2 regions of the Staphylococcus argenteus genome follow, and region 1 is predicted to be linked to the other one. Evidence: riboswitches for the same ligand, from Rfam matches in the RefSeq annotation. Region 1 holds a riboswitch; the other holds the start of a gene.

Region 1 (8,773 bases):
CGGGCAGTGTTGTTGCCGTGCGGTAATGATACTATTCCATTGTGACGTTATTATTTCGCACTGTTACATGTACTAGTGCTTTGTTATGGAAATGTTTCGACATTAACTACCGTACTAATAATGCACTTCACCAATATGACATTACAATAGAGGCAGGTCACTCTGTTGTTATCACCATTTTACATACTATAGTCTTGTTAAATATTATGACACATAAAAAAACGGCAGTAGGATGAGTTTCATATTAGAAATCATCTTACTGCCGTTTCTACCTTTCAGACACTATATTATGTAATGCTATACTTTTGATATTTAAATAAAAAATCATGTGCCCCTAGAAAGTTAAAATTAGCTTCGACTTTTTGGGGGCTCATGATTTGGCATTGCTGAGGTTATTTCTTTTTCTTTTTAGACACTACTTGTGTGTTTTTGCCTTTTTTGTTGCCGCCATTGTGTTCTCTTTCATACGCTTCGATGAAAGGTTGCACTTCTTTTTTAGCAACTTTTTCATAATGAATATTCGCAAAGTGTGTTTGAACTACAAGGAATGCCGCACTGACTGACCAATATAAGCCAAGTGCTGATGCTGAGCTTAATGAAATCCAGATAATCATAATTGGTGAAATGATCATCATCATGTAACCCATTTGACGCTGTTCGTCTGGCATCGTTTTACTTGAAACATATGCTTGGATAAAGTATAAAACTCCGGCAATAATTGTAATCCAAATATCAGGACGTCCTAAATCGAACCATAAGAAGTGTGGATACTTAAACAAACCATCTACAAGTTGATCTTTAAGTACAAAGTATAATCCCATGATGATTGGCATTTGAATTAGCATTGGTAAACAACCTAACATACTCTTCATCGGGTTCATGTCATACTTTTTATAAACTTGCATTAATTCTTGGTTTGCAGCCATTTTTTCTTCTTGCGTACGTGCACGCTTCACTTTTTCTTGAATTTTTTCAACTTCTGGCTTTGCAACTTTCATTTTTTGACGCATCATATGACTATTTTTATAGTTTGACAACATGAATGGTAATAAGATAATACGAATTACCAATACAAGAATAATAATAGCTAAACCATAATTGTCGTTTAATAAGTTATTTCCCAACCAATCCAATACATTTTTCATTGGATCTACGAATGTATTGTAGAAAAACCCACTACGTTTTTCAGGTTTAGAATAGTCACAACCAGCCAAAAAGACCATAATACCTAAAAACAATGGTAGTAACGCTTTTTTCTTCATTTTTCCACCTCTATCATTATATTCACATAGGATTTATTCTATCACATTAATGAGTACGTATGAAACAATAAGTGGAAAAATTTAACTAATTATTAAAAAAATCTTTGAATTTTTTTACAGTACCTTCTATATTTTCACTTTTAGAAATAGCTGAAATGACTGAAATACCATCGGCACCTGCTTCTACAATAGGTGCCACATTATCAGTATTAATCCCCCCAATTGCTACAATCGGCAGTTGTGGATTCACTTTTTTTAATGTTGCAATCATTTCTGGACCTACTGGTGTATGCGCGTCATTTTTCGATGGTGTAGGATAGATTGGTCCTACACCTATATAATCAACATCAGTTAAATCAGATTTTGAATACTCATCTAAATCACTAACACTTAGTCCAATTATTTTATTTGTAAAAAACTGTGCAATCTCATTAACCTTAGCATCATCTTGGCCGACATGGATCCCGTCCGCGTTAATTTCCTTTGCTAATTCAACATCATCATTAATTATAAAAGGTACTTGATATTGATGACACAAATTTAGTAATTCTTTGGCTAATTCCACTTTTTCAGTGCCTTTTAATGCATTAGTTCCTTTTTCTCTAAATTGAAAAAGCGTTATTCCTGCTTTTAGCGCTTCATCTAATACATCATGAATAGTACGATGACTCGGAACATCAGGTGTACCACAAATAAAATAAACATTCAATTGTGAGTTATTAAACATGTTATTCCACCTCTTCAATACGAATCCATTGTTGATAAGTCATATTATCTAAATGGTATAACGTATCAAGTAATATTGATGAAAACGTTCCAGGTCCATTACAATTTTCATTTTCAGCGGCTAATTCAGCAGCAATATTAAATACACTAACCGCTTCAATCAACGCATCTATATCTGGTTTTGTATTTCTGAATAAGAATCCCGCAATAACTCCCCCTAATAAACAACCAGCACCGGTAACTTTAGTCAATAATGGTGAGCCATTTGATAACATTACCACTTTGCCATCTTGAACGATAACATCCTGTTCTCCTGTAACAACAATTGCAGTTTTATATGCTTCGTAAGCTTTTTTTGCAATAGCAACTGCATCTAAATTATTATCACTATCTGTGCCTTTCATAGTTGCTGTGTCATCAATCAATGCTAGTATTTCAGATGCATTCCCTTTAATTACTGACACGTTTGCTGACTGTAAAAGTAATTTGCAAAACTGTTTTCTATATGTAGATGCACCAACTGCTACAGGGTCAAAGACAATCGGTAATCCTAACTCATTAGCTGTTTGAGCAATTGCAATGATATCTTGTTCATTTTGTGCGGTTAATGTTCCGATGTTGATTAACAATGCTTGAGCTACTTTATAAAATTCTTCCGCTTCTTCTGGTGCCTCACTCATTGCAGGACTTGCACCAATACTTAATAATCCATTAGCTGTAAAATTTTTCACAACATCATTCGTATAGCAAATTGTTAATGGTTGTTCATTACGTATTTTATCTAGATATTTCATCATCTAATCCTTCTTTCTTTAAATATGCAAAATGATTGACTGGACCTCTACCTCTACCTATTTCAGGAGTATATTGAATACTCAATGAAATAAATTTTTTAGCTTTATGTACTGCTTCTGATAGTGTTCTACCTTTGGCAAGTTCTGCTGTTATAACTGCTGAAAAAGTACATCCAGTTCCATGAGTATGCTTTGTTTCAAATCTTTCACTTTCAAATGTTTCAACGCCATCTTTAGTAAATAAATAATCCTTTGAAATATTGATATCATCTGAATGACCACCTTTAATAACAACCCCCTTACTACCTATGTCATTAATAAAGATGCGTCCAGCTTGTAAAATCTTTTCTTCACTATCAATTGCAAGTCCTGTTATTTCCTCTGCTTCTGGTAAATTTGGAGTCACTACATCAGCTAATGGCAATAACGTATGTTGTAAATTTTGTTTAGTTGCATCATCCATTAAAGAATCGCCACTTTTAGCTAACATCACAGGATCAATTACATAAGGAATAGAGGGCTGCTGCAATAAATAATGACGTATTATATCCATCGTATCAGCTGTAGCAATCATCCCAGTTTTAATTGCGTGAGGTAATGTATCACTAAATACACTATCTAATTGCTCATCTACCCAACGACTATCTAAGTTATGAATATGTTGAACTCCCATCGTATTTTGAGCAACAATGCTAGTAACGACGCCCATACCATATACACCACACGAATGAAATGATTTTAAGTCAGCCATAACACCAGCACCACCTGTTGGATCTGTTCCAGCAATTGTTAATGCGATTTTTGGTTTATTCATTGACTATCTCCTCCAAATTCCCATTTTTCTAAAGTCATAGCCATATTGAAAAATCGACGTTCATGGATACAACTTTCTAAAAATACTTGTTTCACTCGTTTAAGTTCTTCGGCAGACATTGATTTTGCTAACTTATTCATCAATGCTTCAAAAACATTGATAACATCGTCCATTTCAGTACTATAAAAATCAAACCATTTTGCTGTATCTTTCTCTCTATTTAAATAGCTATCATTTTGCGCACGCTTCGCTAATTCTGCATATATATATGGGCACGGAGCCATTGCGGCAATTGTATAAATAGCATTTTCACGACTAAATGCTTGGAAATACATATGCTTAATGTAATGGTCTCCACTTGGTGGCCAAACTTTAGTTTTAATAATTTCTTCATAAGATTCACCAACAATTTGTGCTAATATATCATGCGCTAACACTTCACCTTCTACCATAAAATCAATTTGTTCTACTAAAAATTTCACATCGTCCATATTGTTCATTTTTGGAATTAACAATGCATATAAGTTTGTAAATTCTTTTAAATATGCAGCGTCAGCTTTTAAGTAATGGCGTAATGCGTCAGCTTCTATATTTCCAGATAACATCTTTTGAATAAAATCATCTTCATAAATATCGTCAATGATTGGCTTTGCTGCTAGGTACAATTCTTGTGTAAACTCCATTGTAAAAATCCTCCCTAAATAAAAAAACTACTTCCAACGCAATGAAAGTAGTTTGATAATAATGCAACTAGTCCAGCTACACATAACCAATGACTACTTTCCTACGTTGGTACTAACCAAATCAGGTCATAAGGGTCTGAATCTTCATCTCAGCCAATTAATTAGGCTCCCCTAGTAGTTCGTTAATATTCAATTCCAAATTTATCTTAGCAAACGTTTTCAACATTTTCAATTATTGTTGCATAGCTTTATTATTAATTTTTAAAAATTAATTTCTCTATTACATATAAAAATGACCGAAAATATTTGCAAGTCAATCCAAATATTTCCGGCCTTAATTTAATTGTATGAATCTATATATTAGTTATATATGTGTAACTTAAGCTGTTACCCAATGACCAGCGCCACCAGTGTTATATAATTTTACTGCTGCAGCATCTTGGACACTTTCTGGTGCATTTGCTGGTGATACACCTTTATATTTAGCTGGTGCTACTGAATCCCAAGTTGATTGTAAGAATTGATATTTACCTGCTGCACCTGATGTTGGATTGACAGCATGAATATTACCACCAGATTCACGTTGTGCAATTTGTTTTAGATGATCATTCACATTAACTGAAGATCCTTCAGATGCTTTTGATTCTGTTGGTGTTGCAGTCATTTGTGAGTTATTTGATGTTGATGCTTGTGGCTGTTGTGTTTGAGCATTTTGTGGTGCCGCCACTTCTTGTGATTGTGTAGGGTTCGCTTGTGTAGTTGAAGGCGCTACTCCATTAGTAGGTGCTTGTGCACTTACTGTTGCTTCATTAGCACCTGTTGCATGATAACTCCATGCGAAGTGTGTACCATCTGATTCAAAATGATACGTAAACCCTTCATAGTCAAATGTATAATTATAAGCGCCTGCTTCAATTGGTTTTTGATTTAATGTTTGATCGTTTGATTGCGCCATTTGCGCTAATGATGCTTTATTTAAATCCGCTTCACTTGCATGGGCTTCATGACCTGCATTTCCTGCTACGATTCCTAAACCTACTGCTAAAGATGATGCGAGTAATGTTTTCTTCATAATCTTAAAATCCTCCTACAAGTAATTTGTTTCTTTAAAAGTTTTACAGCAACTACTGTAACATCTGTGAAATCATTGCAGGTTACAACGAAATAAAAAAATACTCATGTTTTTTACATAGACTTTACATAGTTTTAGTCTATATTATTTAAATTTATACCCTATGAAATTCGCCATAGCAATAACGGATGGTTTTCATTTGCATTTTTATATGTAATCATTTTGCAATCTAACTATACTTTGGCACAGAAAAACTACACAAAAAGACGACCTACACAACAATTGCAATGGTCATGTAAGTCATCTTTAAGTGAGTATATTTCAAGTTAATATGATCTATAAAAAATAGGATGGATTAAATGTATATTAAGGATGTTTAGGATAATTGGATTTAAATTTCTAATAAGTCAGGATTATCTATATTATGAGAGTCAATATCTAAAATACTATCTGAGAGAATTTCATTATTTTGGGATTTAGGGGACATGAATTTTATAGTTTCAACATATAATTCTGTAACAAAGTGTGTTTGACCGTCTTTATCATATTTTCTTGATCTCATTTGACCTGTAATACCAACTAGCGTACCTTGATTGGTGTACTTATCAATGTTTGACGCTAGCTTGCCAAATGCTTTGCAAAAAATATAATCACAAACGATTTCTCCGTTTTCATCTTTATAATTTCGTTGTGTTGCAACACAAAACGTAGCAACCTTTCTTTCCTCCTTTTCAAAGATTTGTACATCTTTCGTTAGTCTTCCAACTATTACGATTTTGTTTAGCATAAAGTGTGTGGTTCACCTCCTATGCTTATATCTTAATAATTTACTTATGTATGGTCAAAATTACAAAATTTATATTATTTATAGCTATCACATCTTATTATTTGTTATATTTAAAGAAATTAGTAAGAAATAATGCTTAAAATACCTGAAAACTTCAAATATCATATATATAAATCAAATGGGATGTGGAAATATGAAAACTTTTAAAGCAGTAAGGTTCCAAATTGTAAATGAACACGGCAGAATTATCGAATATGAGTTAGAAGATGGTGTAATAATTAATAAAGAAGAAAGTGGTACAGGTTGGTTACTTGAAATTGTTATTTCAAATGAACATTATGAAACTTTTAAAGAATACCAAGACAATGAACGGTTACTTGATATACGTGTTGTTATTACGCGTCCAGCCAATGACCCAGCATTATTTGAGTCCACTATTAAGAGTATTAAAAATTTCAAAACAACGATGTCTATTGTATTTGAATGTCATATTTATACTTTGAGACAACAGTATGCTGAAAGTTTATTAGAACAACTTATCGATGACGGCTTATCTGGTGAAGAATTAAAAAAATCATTTAATAGAATGATGCAATCTAAACCGAAGTTAAAAGATGAAAAATTAGAAGAATAAAGAAAAAACATTCAAAGACAATGAGATTCATTAGATCTTTGAATGTTTTTTAGTTTTTATTTCACGTCTTGAATTGCAAACGTTAATTCACAACTACAAGCTAGTTGTCCATCAACAGTAGCCTTTGCACTACCTTTGCCAATTGGACCTTTAATTTTTGTGATTTCCACTTCAAGCGTCAATGTATCTCCTGGTACAACTTGACGTTTAAATCGACATTTATCTATACCGGCAAACAATGCTATTTTCCCTTTATTTTCTTCACTGTTTAAAATTGCTACCGCACCAGTTTGTGCTAATGCTTCAGTTATCAATACACCAGGCATTACTGCATAATCTGGAAAATGCCCTTGGAAAAATGGTTCATTGCCAGACACTTGTTTAATTGCCACACATCGGCGACCTTCTTCATATTCAACAACTTTATCAATTAATAAAAATGGTTGTCTGTGAGGTATAATTTGTTTAATTTGGTTATAATCAAAAATTGTTTCCATGGTTGAATTCCTCCATTATATTAATCGTTAATACGTTCAATGTCTGCACCTAATTGTTTTAATTTACCATGCAAGTCAACATAGCCTCTATCTAAGTGTTTTAATTCTGTAACACTTGTTTTACCATCAGCCACTAACCCAGCTAAAATTAATGCTGCTGCAGCTCTTAAATCAGTAGCTTTAACTTGTGCACCTTGTAATTGACTCTTTCCTTCAAGTTTAGCACTACGACCTTCAACATTGATATTAGCATTCATTCGTTTAAACTCTGCAACATGCATAAATCTATTTTCAAATACAGTTTCAGTAACCACTTTATGGCCATTTGCTGTTAATAATAATGCCATCATCTGTGACTGCATATCGGTTGGGAATCCTGGGTGTGGCAATGTCTTAATATCAACAGGTTCTAATTCGCCTTCTGCACGCACTCGAATACCATCTTCTTGATAATCAAGTTCAACACCCATTTCTTCTAATTTATAAACCAAACTAGCCATATGTTCTTTAATTGCGCCACGTACAAAAATATCGCCACGAGTAATTGCACCAGCGATAAGAAGCGTTCCTGCTTCTATTCTATCTGGAATGATAGCATGTTCAACACCGTGTAAAGATTCAACGCCGTTAATTGTTATAGTATCTGTTCCAGCACCAGTAATTCTACCGCCCATTTCATTGATATAATTTGCTAAATCTACTATTTCAGGTTCTTTAGCTGCATTTTCAATTAACGTTTTACCTTTAGCTAATGATGCCGCCATAATAATATTTTGTGTTGCTCCTACACTTGGAAAATCTAAATGAATTGATGTACCTTTTAATCCATCTTTAGCATTCGCATAAATATTACCATTTTCAAGATGGATTTCTGCACCTAATGCTTCAAAACCTTTAATATGTTGTTCAATTGGTCTACTTCCAATCGCGCACCCACCTGGTAATGCAACGATGGCATGACCTAATCTAGCTAATAAAGGCCCCATAACTAAAATACTTGCACGCATTTTACTAACATATTCATATGGTGCCTCTTCATTTAAGGTTTTTGTTGCATCAACGATAACAGCATTCTCGTCTTTTTTGTATGTTACGTCTGCATTTAACGTTGTTAATACATTATTAATTGTTTCTACATCACTTAAGGCTGGAACATTAACAAGCTTACTAGGTTTGTCAGAAGCTAATAATGATGCAGTCAATATTGGTAATACTGCATTTTTTGCACCTTCAACTTTAACCTCACCTGTTAATCTATTTCCACCCTTGATTACTATTTTATCCATCGTAAATCCTCCACTAAGAACTCCTATTACTTTTACATTTCCCTATTTTAAAATTATTTTTAATCATTATTTAATTATATCTAGTTTTGATTACAAATAACAGAGCTAGTCTTATTTTATTAAATATTTTACCTGCGTCGAGTATTGTAACAAATCTACAATAAAATTGCTTACTGCAGTACCTAATAAAATAGCAACAAATATCAAGCAAACTTGAA
Region 2 (8,773 bases), 1.1 Mb from region 1:
TAACTAATGAAACGATTGCTCAACCGATTGCTAAAGCAATGTTAAATGAAGGTTATCATTTCTTTGGTGTCTTATATATTGGTGCTATTTTAACTAAGGATGGACCGAAAGTAATTGAGTTTAATGCTCGTTTTGGAGATCCTGAGGCACAAGTATTATTAAGTCGTATGGAAAGCGACTTAATGCAACATATTATTGATTTATATGAAGGTAAAGAAATTCATTTTAAATGGAAAAATGAAACAATTGTTGGAGTAATGTTAGCTTCAAATGGATATCCAGATACGTATGAAAAAGGCCATGAAGTAAGTGGTTTTGATTTAAATGAAAACTATTTTATCAGTGGATTGCGAAAGCAAGGTGATACATTCGTGACATCGGGTGGTAGAGTCATACTTGCCGTAGGAAAAGGTGACAATGTTGCAAAAGCACAACGAGATGCATATGATAAAGTATCACAAATTAAAAGTGACCATTTATTCTATCGTCACGACATTGCGAATAAAGCATTGTAATGTAAATAACACCATACCAATACCGCCACACATTGTATAATGCGTAATGCTACAATGTGTGGCGGTATTTTAAATATACAATTTCGAAGAGGGGCCACAACATGTTTGGATGAACAATATAACATGTTTGTGGCCCTCTCTTTGAAGTATTATGGAATAAATGGTTTCTTTTTTATACAAATGAATTTCTAACTTTATATCTATACAATTATGGATAAAATTTAACCGACACGACCTAGACGAACATCATCAATACCCGTAATAGGAAATGTCATTGAACAATAATATGCCAATGTAATAATGGCAATTAAAACTATGATAAAGACAATGTCTTTATATGAGAAAGGTACATTGTAATAATAAGTTCGAGGACCATCTTTGAATCCTTTAGACTCCATTGCTACTGATAATTGATGTGCCTTTCTAATGTTTTGGCTTAACAAAGGTATGATTAAATGTTTGAACCTATTAAGACCTCTATAGTTTGATGCGTCTATCATTTGATAGCGCATTTTTAAGGATCTGCGTAATTGTATCAAAGAAGTTATCATTAAAGGTAACATTCTTATGGCAGCCATAAATGCATATGCAACTTTTGATTTAACTTTTAAATGTTGCATTAAGCTGTAAAAAATCATAACAACTTGTGATGTTAATGCAATTAATATTCCGAAGAAAGACATAGCAATCGTTCTTAATGAGACATGTAAACCACGTATTAAACTTTCTGTCGTAATATGGATAAAACCAAATTTCAATATGGTATGGCTCCCATTCCCATATAAAATCATGAAAAGGGAAGATAGTAATGCAAAGCCAACACTTATGGCAATAAATATTGCTGTGATTTTAAACTGAGTACCATTAAATAGAAGTAAAAATACTAATAATAAGATGGTGGTATAAAGCATAAAATCAAAATTATGCACAAATATAATGAAGAAAAATAGTAAGATGCCTAGAAAAAGCTTCGTTATAATATTGACATCATCAACGAATGAATGTCTTATTTTCCATTGTTCATACATTAATATCACCATCACAATCTAGCAATTTACCATCCGAAATTTTAAGTCTTTTTGATGGATAGCGTGCAATTATTTCGTCATCATGTGTCACCATCACTATACTTTGGCCAATTTGAATGCGTTGTTGGAAAAGTTTGATCAATTCGAATGTATTATGACTATCAAGTCCAAAAGTGGGCTCATCTAAAAAAATGATATCAGCTTTTGAACTTAATGCTGTAGCGACACTAAGACGTCGCTTTTGTCCAATAGATAATTCAAATGGATGTTGATCTTTGACATCTTCTAAATTCAATAATTTTAAAAGATGCATCGTTTCATTTTCACTTTCATTTTTAGATAGATGATTAAAGTGAATATTAATTTCTTCATAAACTGAATTTGTAATGAACTGTAATTCAGGATTTTGATAAACAAGATACATATTTTTGGCAGCATGTTTAATTTTAGTTAAACGGTGATTTTGAAAATGCACACTACCTTGATACTTAATCAATTGCATAATTGATTCGAGTAATGTAGTTTTCCCACTACCATTTGCTCCTGTAATCGTAATCCATTCACCTTTATCTATTTTTAAATCTGAAAATTTAAATAATGTAGATTTGCCTCGAATGATATGTCCTTCGTTAAAGTGTAATAAATTATCTTTTGATGCTGGGAAGGGGATATGTTTTGGTGCATATTCCCAAGCTTTAGGATGCCAGACACCATACTCAGTTAATAAACTATCGTATTCATTTAGTATTGTATCAGGGTTTGCATCAGCAATAATATTACCAGCATAATCCATTAGAATTACGCGATCGACATGTTGCCATATATGATTCACTTTGTGTTCAACTATAACAACTGTTTGATCTTCCCATAATTCAATTAACTTGGACCATAAGTCTTTTGTTGCTTGGACATCTAGCATTGCAGTTGGTTCATCTAAAAATAATGTTTTTGATTGCTGAAGAATGGTTTCAACAATTGCAAGTTTTTGCTTCATTCCACCGCTTAAATCTTTAACGTACGTTGCTGATGAAACATTCAAGTTAACCATATTTAAAGCATCAATAATTAACTGGTCCATATCTTGACGCGGTACTTGTCTATTTTCTAAAACGAAAGCTAATTCTTCATAAACTTTTGGCATACAAAATTGACTATCTGGATCTTGAAAAATGACGCCACTTAATGGATCGATAATTAATTCATCATATTTCATAGGTAGTTCGATTAAATTAGGAACAATACCACTCAATACATTGAGAAGGGTGCTTTTACCACATCCAGAAGGTCCTAATAAAAGTACTTTTTCTTTATCCTGAATAGTGATGTTAAGATGATCGAAAATCTTTCGCTGACCATTAGGATATTTTAGTCGTAAATCACTAACCTTTAACACTTTGCATGCTCCTTTTATAAGTTGTCGTAGTCTTCTTTAGAAGCAGGTCTGAATAATCTTGTAACACCCGTCTTATCTAATGCTTTTACTAAAAGATAAGAGAAGACACCCGCGACAACTGCGCCACTAATTAATCTAAATACGATGAATAAAGTTAAATTCCAACCTGCAACTTCATTTAAGTAGCCATAGTAATAATCAATAGGGAAAGCTGCAATTGCAGTACAAAATCCTGCTAACATAGCTACCATAACTGAACGAGATTGGTATTTAAAAATTGCAAAGACAACTTCACAAGCTAAACCTTGTATAAAAGCGTAAACAATAGTCGGAATATCGAAGCGTCCCATAATGATTGTTTCGCCTGCACCAGCAGCAAATTCAGCTAAAAGTGCAATACCGGGTTTAGGAATGATTAAATAGCAGACAATGGCTGCCATGAACCAAACCCCGTTTGTGAGTTGTTCTAGGTGAAGTCCTGTAGCTTGTACGCCATTGTATACAAACCACCATAAATTGTAAATAACTGCGAATACTACTGAAATAAGTACGGTTACTAGAATTTCAGATAGCTTTAAACCTTTTGACATTTTTACATCCTCCTAATAAAAAAACGCACAACCATCCATAGGAAAGTTGTGCGTTCACAATATATATCATTAAAGTATATGTATAGTAACACTTTCCTACGCTAGTTCAAACTAGATCAGGTTCGAAGGGTTTGAGGGCAAGCCTCATCTCAGTATAAAACACCCCTAGTGTGTGCGATTTATTTAATTAATTATACTGTAAGACGTTTGCAATATAATGTCAATACTTCTGTTGAATTGAATATAGTTAAATTTATTTTTAAAATAATAATATTTGTTTTGGAAGTACTTTGAAATATAATGTGTGAAAATAATTGCATAAAAGCGTAAATTACGAAAAGTTGTTATTGAGAGTAGGAAATGCTTGTATTAGAAGCGCATAATAGAGCCACTAATGAAGCAATAGGGAAGAATTAAAACGTGTATGATGTTTAACTGCATAATAGCCTCTTGAAATTTTAAAAATAAAAAGAGGAGAGGGGTGCAGTCGTTTGCTACGTCCCATAGCATATTAGCCACTAACGAAAAAGTTGCAAGGAATTAGTTGAACACCTGCGATAGATGCATGTGTAACAGCCCCTAACAATCTGTGGTGTTAGGGGCTTTATAACTAATTTAGTGTATCTTGTATATCTTGTTTTGTTTGATTAATATCGTCTGTTTTTTCTTCTTTTTTATCTTTTAATTTTTCTTCTACTTCTTTAGCCTTTTCTGCAGCTTTTTTGTTTTGATCTTCATTTGCCATGATTAATTCCTCCCAAAATTGGATAATGATTTACATATGGTTTTTACCCAGTTATGCTATTTATAAACTTTTCTAAGTCTATAGCACTATTTATTCATTTATATAAAGACAATAACATTAGATTAATATATAATGATTTTGAGGTGAACATAATGTCTTTTCTTAGGAAACACGCCGAAATTATTTTTAGCTATTTAATCGGTATCGTTTCACTCTTCACTGGTCTCATTATTTTAATCAACTTGCCATTAATTAAACAGTTAAATGGTGGTAAAAAAGTTGATACGCATGTTCATAACGTGTGGGAATTTCTGAATGCATTTTTCAGTGAAATTATTAAAGTAATGAGTCGATTTATAGGTAATTTCCCTATAGTTAGTGCAATTGTGATAATTATATTCGGTATTTTAGTTATGTTGATTGGTCATACACTATTTAGAACAATTAAGTATGACTATGATATTTCTATCTTTTTCTTAGTTATCGGTATCATGTACTTTATTATTACACTTATATTAATGACACAAGTTTATGGATTTTTTGCAGTAATTTTTATGATTCCTTTTACAATTCATATTGGCTATATCGTCTATAAAGATGAATTGAATCAAGAAAATGTTAAAAATCATTACATGTGGATTATCATAAGTTATGGTATAAGTTATTTAATTACACAAATTGCATTGTATGGCAGAATAGATGCTAATGAGATAGAATCAATTGATATTTTAAGTGTCAATGCATTCTTTATTATTATGTGGTTACTTGGTCAAATGGCAATTTGGAACTTCTTATTCTTGCGTCGTGCTTTACCATTAACGAAACAAGAATTAGGCGAAGAGGAACCAGAATTATCAAGAACGAGTAAAGGAAATGTTACGAATCAAACTAAAATTCACTTGAAACAACTCCAAGATAAGACTACAGAATATGCACGTAAGACAAGAAGAAGTGTCGATTTAGATAAAATTAGAGCTAAAAGAGATAAATTCAAAGCGAAAGTTAATGATATTATCGATATTCAGGAAGATGATATTCCTAATTGGATGAGAAAACCAAAATGGGTAAAACCAATGTACGTTGAACTATTTTGCGGTGCTGTTATTTTCTTATTTACGTTTTTAGAATTTAATAACCGTAATGCATTGTTTGTGTCTGGTGACTGGAAGCTGTCTCAAACACAATATGTCATCGAATGGGTTACTTTATTAATATTGTTATTCATTATTATCGCGTATATCGCTACAACATTAACATTCCATTTGAAAGGTAAGTTTTATTATTTACAACTGTTTATGGGAAGTATTTTGTTCTTCAAGTTGTTAACTGAATTTATTAATATAATGATTCATGGATTACTTCTTTCAGTTTTCATTACACCAACATTACTTTTAATGTTATTAGCAATTATTATTTCTTATTCATTACAATTGCGAGAACGCCCATAAATAATGACATGAATTTAAAAGTACTATCTATTAAACGTTATGATGTGTACGCTATTAGTTAGAAATAAAACTAACTAAATTCGTTACATTTCAATGAAGTTTATAGATAGTGCTTTTTTATTAATTGAAATGTGTCATTTTAAAAAGGAAATGATACATTTTGCATTATATAAAAGGCTCTTCGAGTGTCTAAATGCCAATTACTTGAAAGCAAATGATTATAAAATTTAAATTATTTGTAATCTGTTCATGTCAATTATTCTGCTATATATCATTCAAATTATTAATTTGTTAAAATTAATATTGAGTATAGTAATTAAAGACGATGAAGTTCAATAACATTAAATGTTTTATAAATATAAAAACTACAACGAAAAATAGAAAGGAAGTTGTCAGATGAAGTTAGCAACTTTGAATAAAGGTAAAGAAACAAAATATTTCAATGGGTATCCATTGATAGATGAAGAGGATATTTATTCACATGACCATTTGAAAGAAGGAGACATTTTCCAAATTGTGACAGATAAATCACAATATGTTGCAACTGCCTATGTTGGACGCCAGCACAAAGGATTGGGTTGGGTACTTTCATATGATAAGTCTCAAGAAATTAACATTGCATTTTTCACTAAATTATTTAATGACGCAATAGAAGAACGTCAATATTACTTTAATATTGATGGTACGAATGCTTTTAGATTATTTAATGCTGAAGGTGATGGTGTTGGTGGATTAACAATTGATAATTATGATGGACATCTATTAATTCAATGGTATTCCAAAGGTATTTATAAATTTAAATATGCAATTCTTGAAGCAATTAGAAAAGTGTTTAATTATAAATCTATTTATGAAAAAGTAAGATTTAAAGATAGTGAATATAGTGGTGGATTTGTTGAAGGTGATGCACCTGATTTTCCAATTGTCATTGAAGAAAACTTTACGTTCTATAATGTTGACCTTGAAGATGGATTAATGACGGGTATCTTTTTAGATCAAAAAGAAGTACGTAAAAAATTACGAGATCAATATGCTTCAGAACGACAGGTACTAAATTTATTTAGTTATACCGGTGCTTTTTCTGTAATCGCAGCAAGTGAAGCAACATCAACTACAAGTGTAGATTTGGCAAACCGTTCTCGAAGTTTAACTGAAGAAAATTTTGGCTTAAATGCTATTGATCCTAAATCACAATATATTTATGTGATGGATACTTTCGATTTCTTTAAATACGCAGCGCGTCATGGACACAGCTATGACACGATTGTAATTGATCCACCTAGTTTTGCACGTAGTAAAAAGCGTACATTTTCAGTGCAAAAAGATTACGACAAATTAATTAATGGCGCATTAAATATTTTATCTTCCGAAGGGACATTATTGCTATGTACAAATGCAAGTGTATATCCTTTGAAACAATTTAAAAATACCATTAAAAAGACACTAGAAGAGAGTGGTGTGGAATTCGAATTAGCTGAGGTCATGGGATTACCTAAAGATTTTAAAACACATCCACATTACAAACCTTCAAAATATTTAAAAGCAGTTTTTGTAAATATTAGACATTAAATATTGTAAAAGGGGTATAGTATTTTATTGATAAAAAGAAGGGTGATAATACTATGGGATTTAAAAATAATTTAACATCAAATTTGACTAATAAGATTGGTAATTCAGTTTTTAAAATAGAAAATGTTAACGAAAAGGGCGCTATGCCGACAACAATTCAAGAGTTAAGAGAGAGACGCCAACGTGCTGAAGCTATTGTAAAGAAAAAGTCTTTAATGTCTTCTACGATGAGTGTTGTGCCAATTCCAGGACTTGACTTTGGCGTGGATTTAAAACTTATGAAAGACATTATCGAAGATGTGAATAAAATTTACGGTTTAGACCATAAACAAGTTAATAGTCTTGGTGATGATGTCAAAGAACGAATTATGTCTGCGGCAGCAATTCAAGGTAGTCAATTTATTGGAAAGAGAATTTCTAGTGCATTTTTAAAAATAGTGATAAGAGATGTTGCAAAACGCACAGCAGCAAAGCAAACAAAATGGTTTCCAATTGTAGGACAAGCTGTTTCAGCGTCAATAAGTTACTACTTTATGAATAAAATTGGAAAAGATCACATACAAAAATGCGAAAATGTTATTAAAAATGTCATGTAGGTGCTATAATAGTTTTGCAATTTGCAAATTTTACTGAAACCGGTTTTAAACGAATTGAATTTAAAGCATGGTTTTGGTAAAGTTAAGGTATAAAATTAAGTTAGTATTGTAATAATATTGAAGATTCTAACTATACGAAGGAGAAATGTAATTATGGAACAAAATTCATATGTAATCATCGACGAGACTGGTATTCACGCTAGACCAGCAACAATGTTAGTACAAACAGCTTCAAAATTCGATTCAGATATTCAATTAGAATATAATGGTAAAAAAGTTAACTTAAAATCAATCATGGGTGTTATGAGCCTTGGTGTTGGTAAAGATGCTGAAATTACAATTTATGCTGACGGTAGTGATGAATCTGACGCCATTCAAGCAATCAGTGACGTCTTATCAAAAGAAGGATTGACTAAATAATCATGTCTAAATTAATTAAAGGTATTGCTGCATCTGATGGTGTTGCAATTGCTAAAGCTTACTTATTAGTTGAGCCAGACTTAACATTCGACAAAACTGAAAAAGTCACTGATGTTGAAGGAGAAGTTGCAAAGTTCAATAGCGCTATCGAAGCTTCTAAAGTTGAGTTAACTAAAATTAGAAATAATGCAGAGGTTCAACTAGGTGCTGATAAAGCTGCAATCTTTGATGCACATTTATTAGTTTTAGATGACCCTGAATTAATTCAACCAATTCAAGATAAGATTAAAAATGAAAATGCTAATGCTGCAACAGCATTAACAGATGTAACAACACAATTTGTTACTATTTTTGAATCAATGGATAATGAATACATGAAAGAACGTGCAGCAGATATTCGCGACGTTTCTAAACGTGTTTTATCACACATATTGGGTGTAGAATTACCAAATCCGAGCATGATTGATGA

Evidence for each region. A riboswitch is a leader RNA that binds a small molecule or an ion and turns the genes downstream of it on or off. The one in region 1 is predicted to bind thiamine pyrophosphate.
Region 2: another riboswitch for thiamine pyrophosphate. It lies ahead of SAMSHR1132_RS04845 (ECF transporter S component); the one in region 1 lies ahead of tenA (thiaminase II).

The regions. Positions count from the first base shown of each region.
Region 1 is NC_016941.1:2,091,425-2,100,197, forward strand. Features, by position in the region: gene yidC (membrane protein insertase YidC) at 393-1,262, opposite strand; gene thiE (thiamine phosphate synthase) at 1,348-1,989, opposite strand; gene thiM (hydroxyethylthiazole kinase) at 1,991-2,782, opposite strand; gene thiD (bifunctional hydroxymethylpyrimidine kinase/phosphomethylpyrimidine kinase) at 2,766-3,596, opposite strand; gene tenA (thiaminase II) at 3,593-4,279, opposite strand; TPP riboswitch at 4,361-4,462, opposite strand; gene SAMSHR1132_RS10220 (transglycosylase family protein) at 4,659-5,351, opposite strand; gene SAMSHR1132_RS10225 (single-stranded DNA-binding protein) at 5,743-6,138, opposite strand; gene SAMSHR1132_RS10230 (YwpF-like family protein) at 6,332-6,772, shown strand; gene fabZ (3-hydroxyacyl-ACP dehydratase FabZ) at 6,829-7,269, opposite strand; gene murA (UDP-N-acetylglucosamine 1-carboxyvinyltransferase) at 7,290-8,555, opposite strand; gene SAMSHR1132_RS10245 (DUF1146 family protein) at 8,667-8,773, opposite strand, start outside.
Region 2 is NC_016941.1:1,030,959-1,039,731, forward strand. Features, by position in the region: gene purD (phosphoribosylamine--glycine ligase) at 1-515, shown strand, start outside; gene SAMSHR1132_RS04835 (energy-coupling factor transporter transmembrane component T family protein) at 737-1,543, opposite strand; gene SAMSHR1132_RS04840 (ABC transporter ATP-binding protein) at 1,536-2,936, opposite strand; gene SAMSHR1132_RS04845 (ECF transporter S component) at 2,951-3,526, opposite strand; TPP riboswitch at 3,603-3,703, opposite strand; gene graF (glycopeptide resistance-associated protein GraF) at 4,137-4,271, opposite strand; gene auxA (lipoteichoic acid stability factor AuxA) at 4,424-5,719, shown strand; gene SAMSHR1132_RS04860 (class I SAM-dependent rRNA methyltransferase) at 6,116-7,288, shown strand; gene SAMSHR1132_RS04865 (hypothetical protein) at 7,342-7,884, shown strand; gene SAMSHR1132_RS04870 (phosphocarrier protein HPr) at 8,038-8,304, shown strand; gene ptsP (phosphoenolpyruvate--protein phosphotransferase) at 8,307-8,773, shown strand, end outside.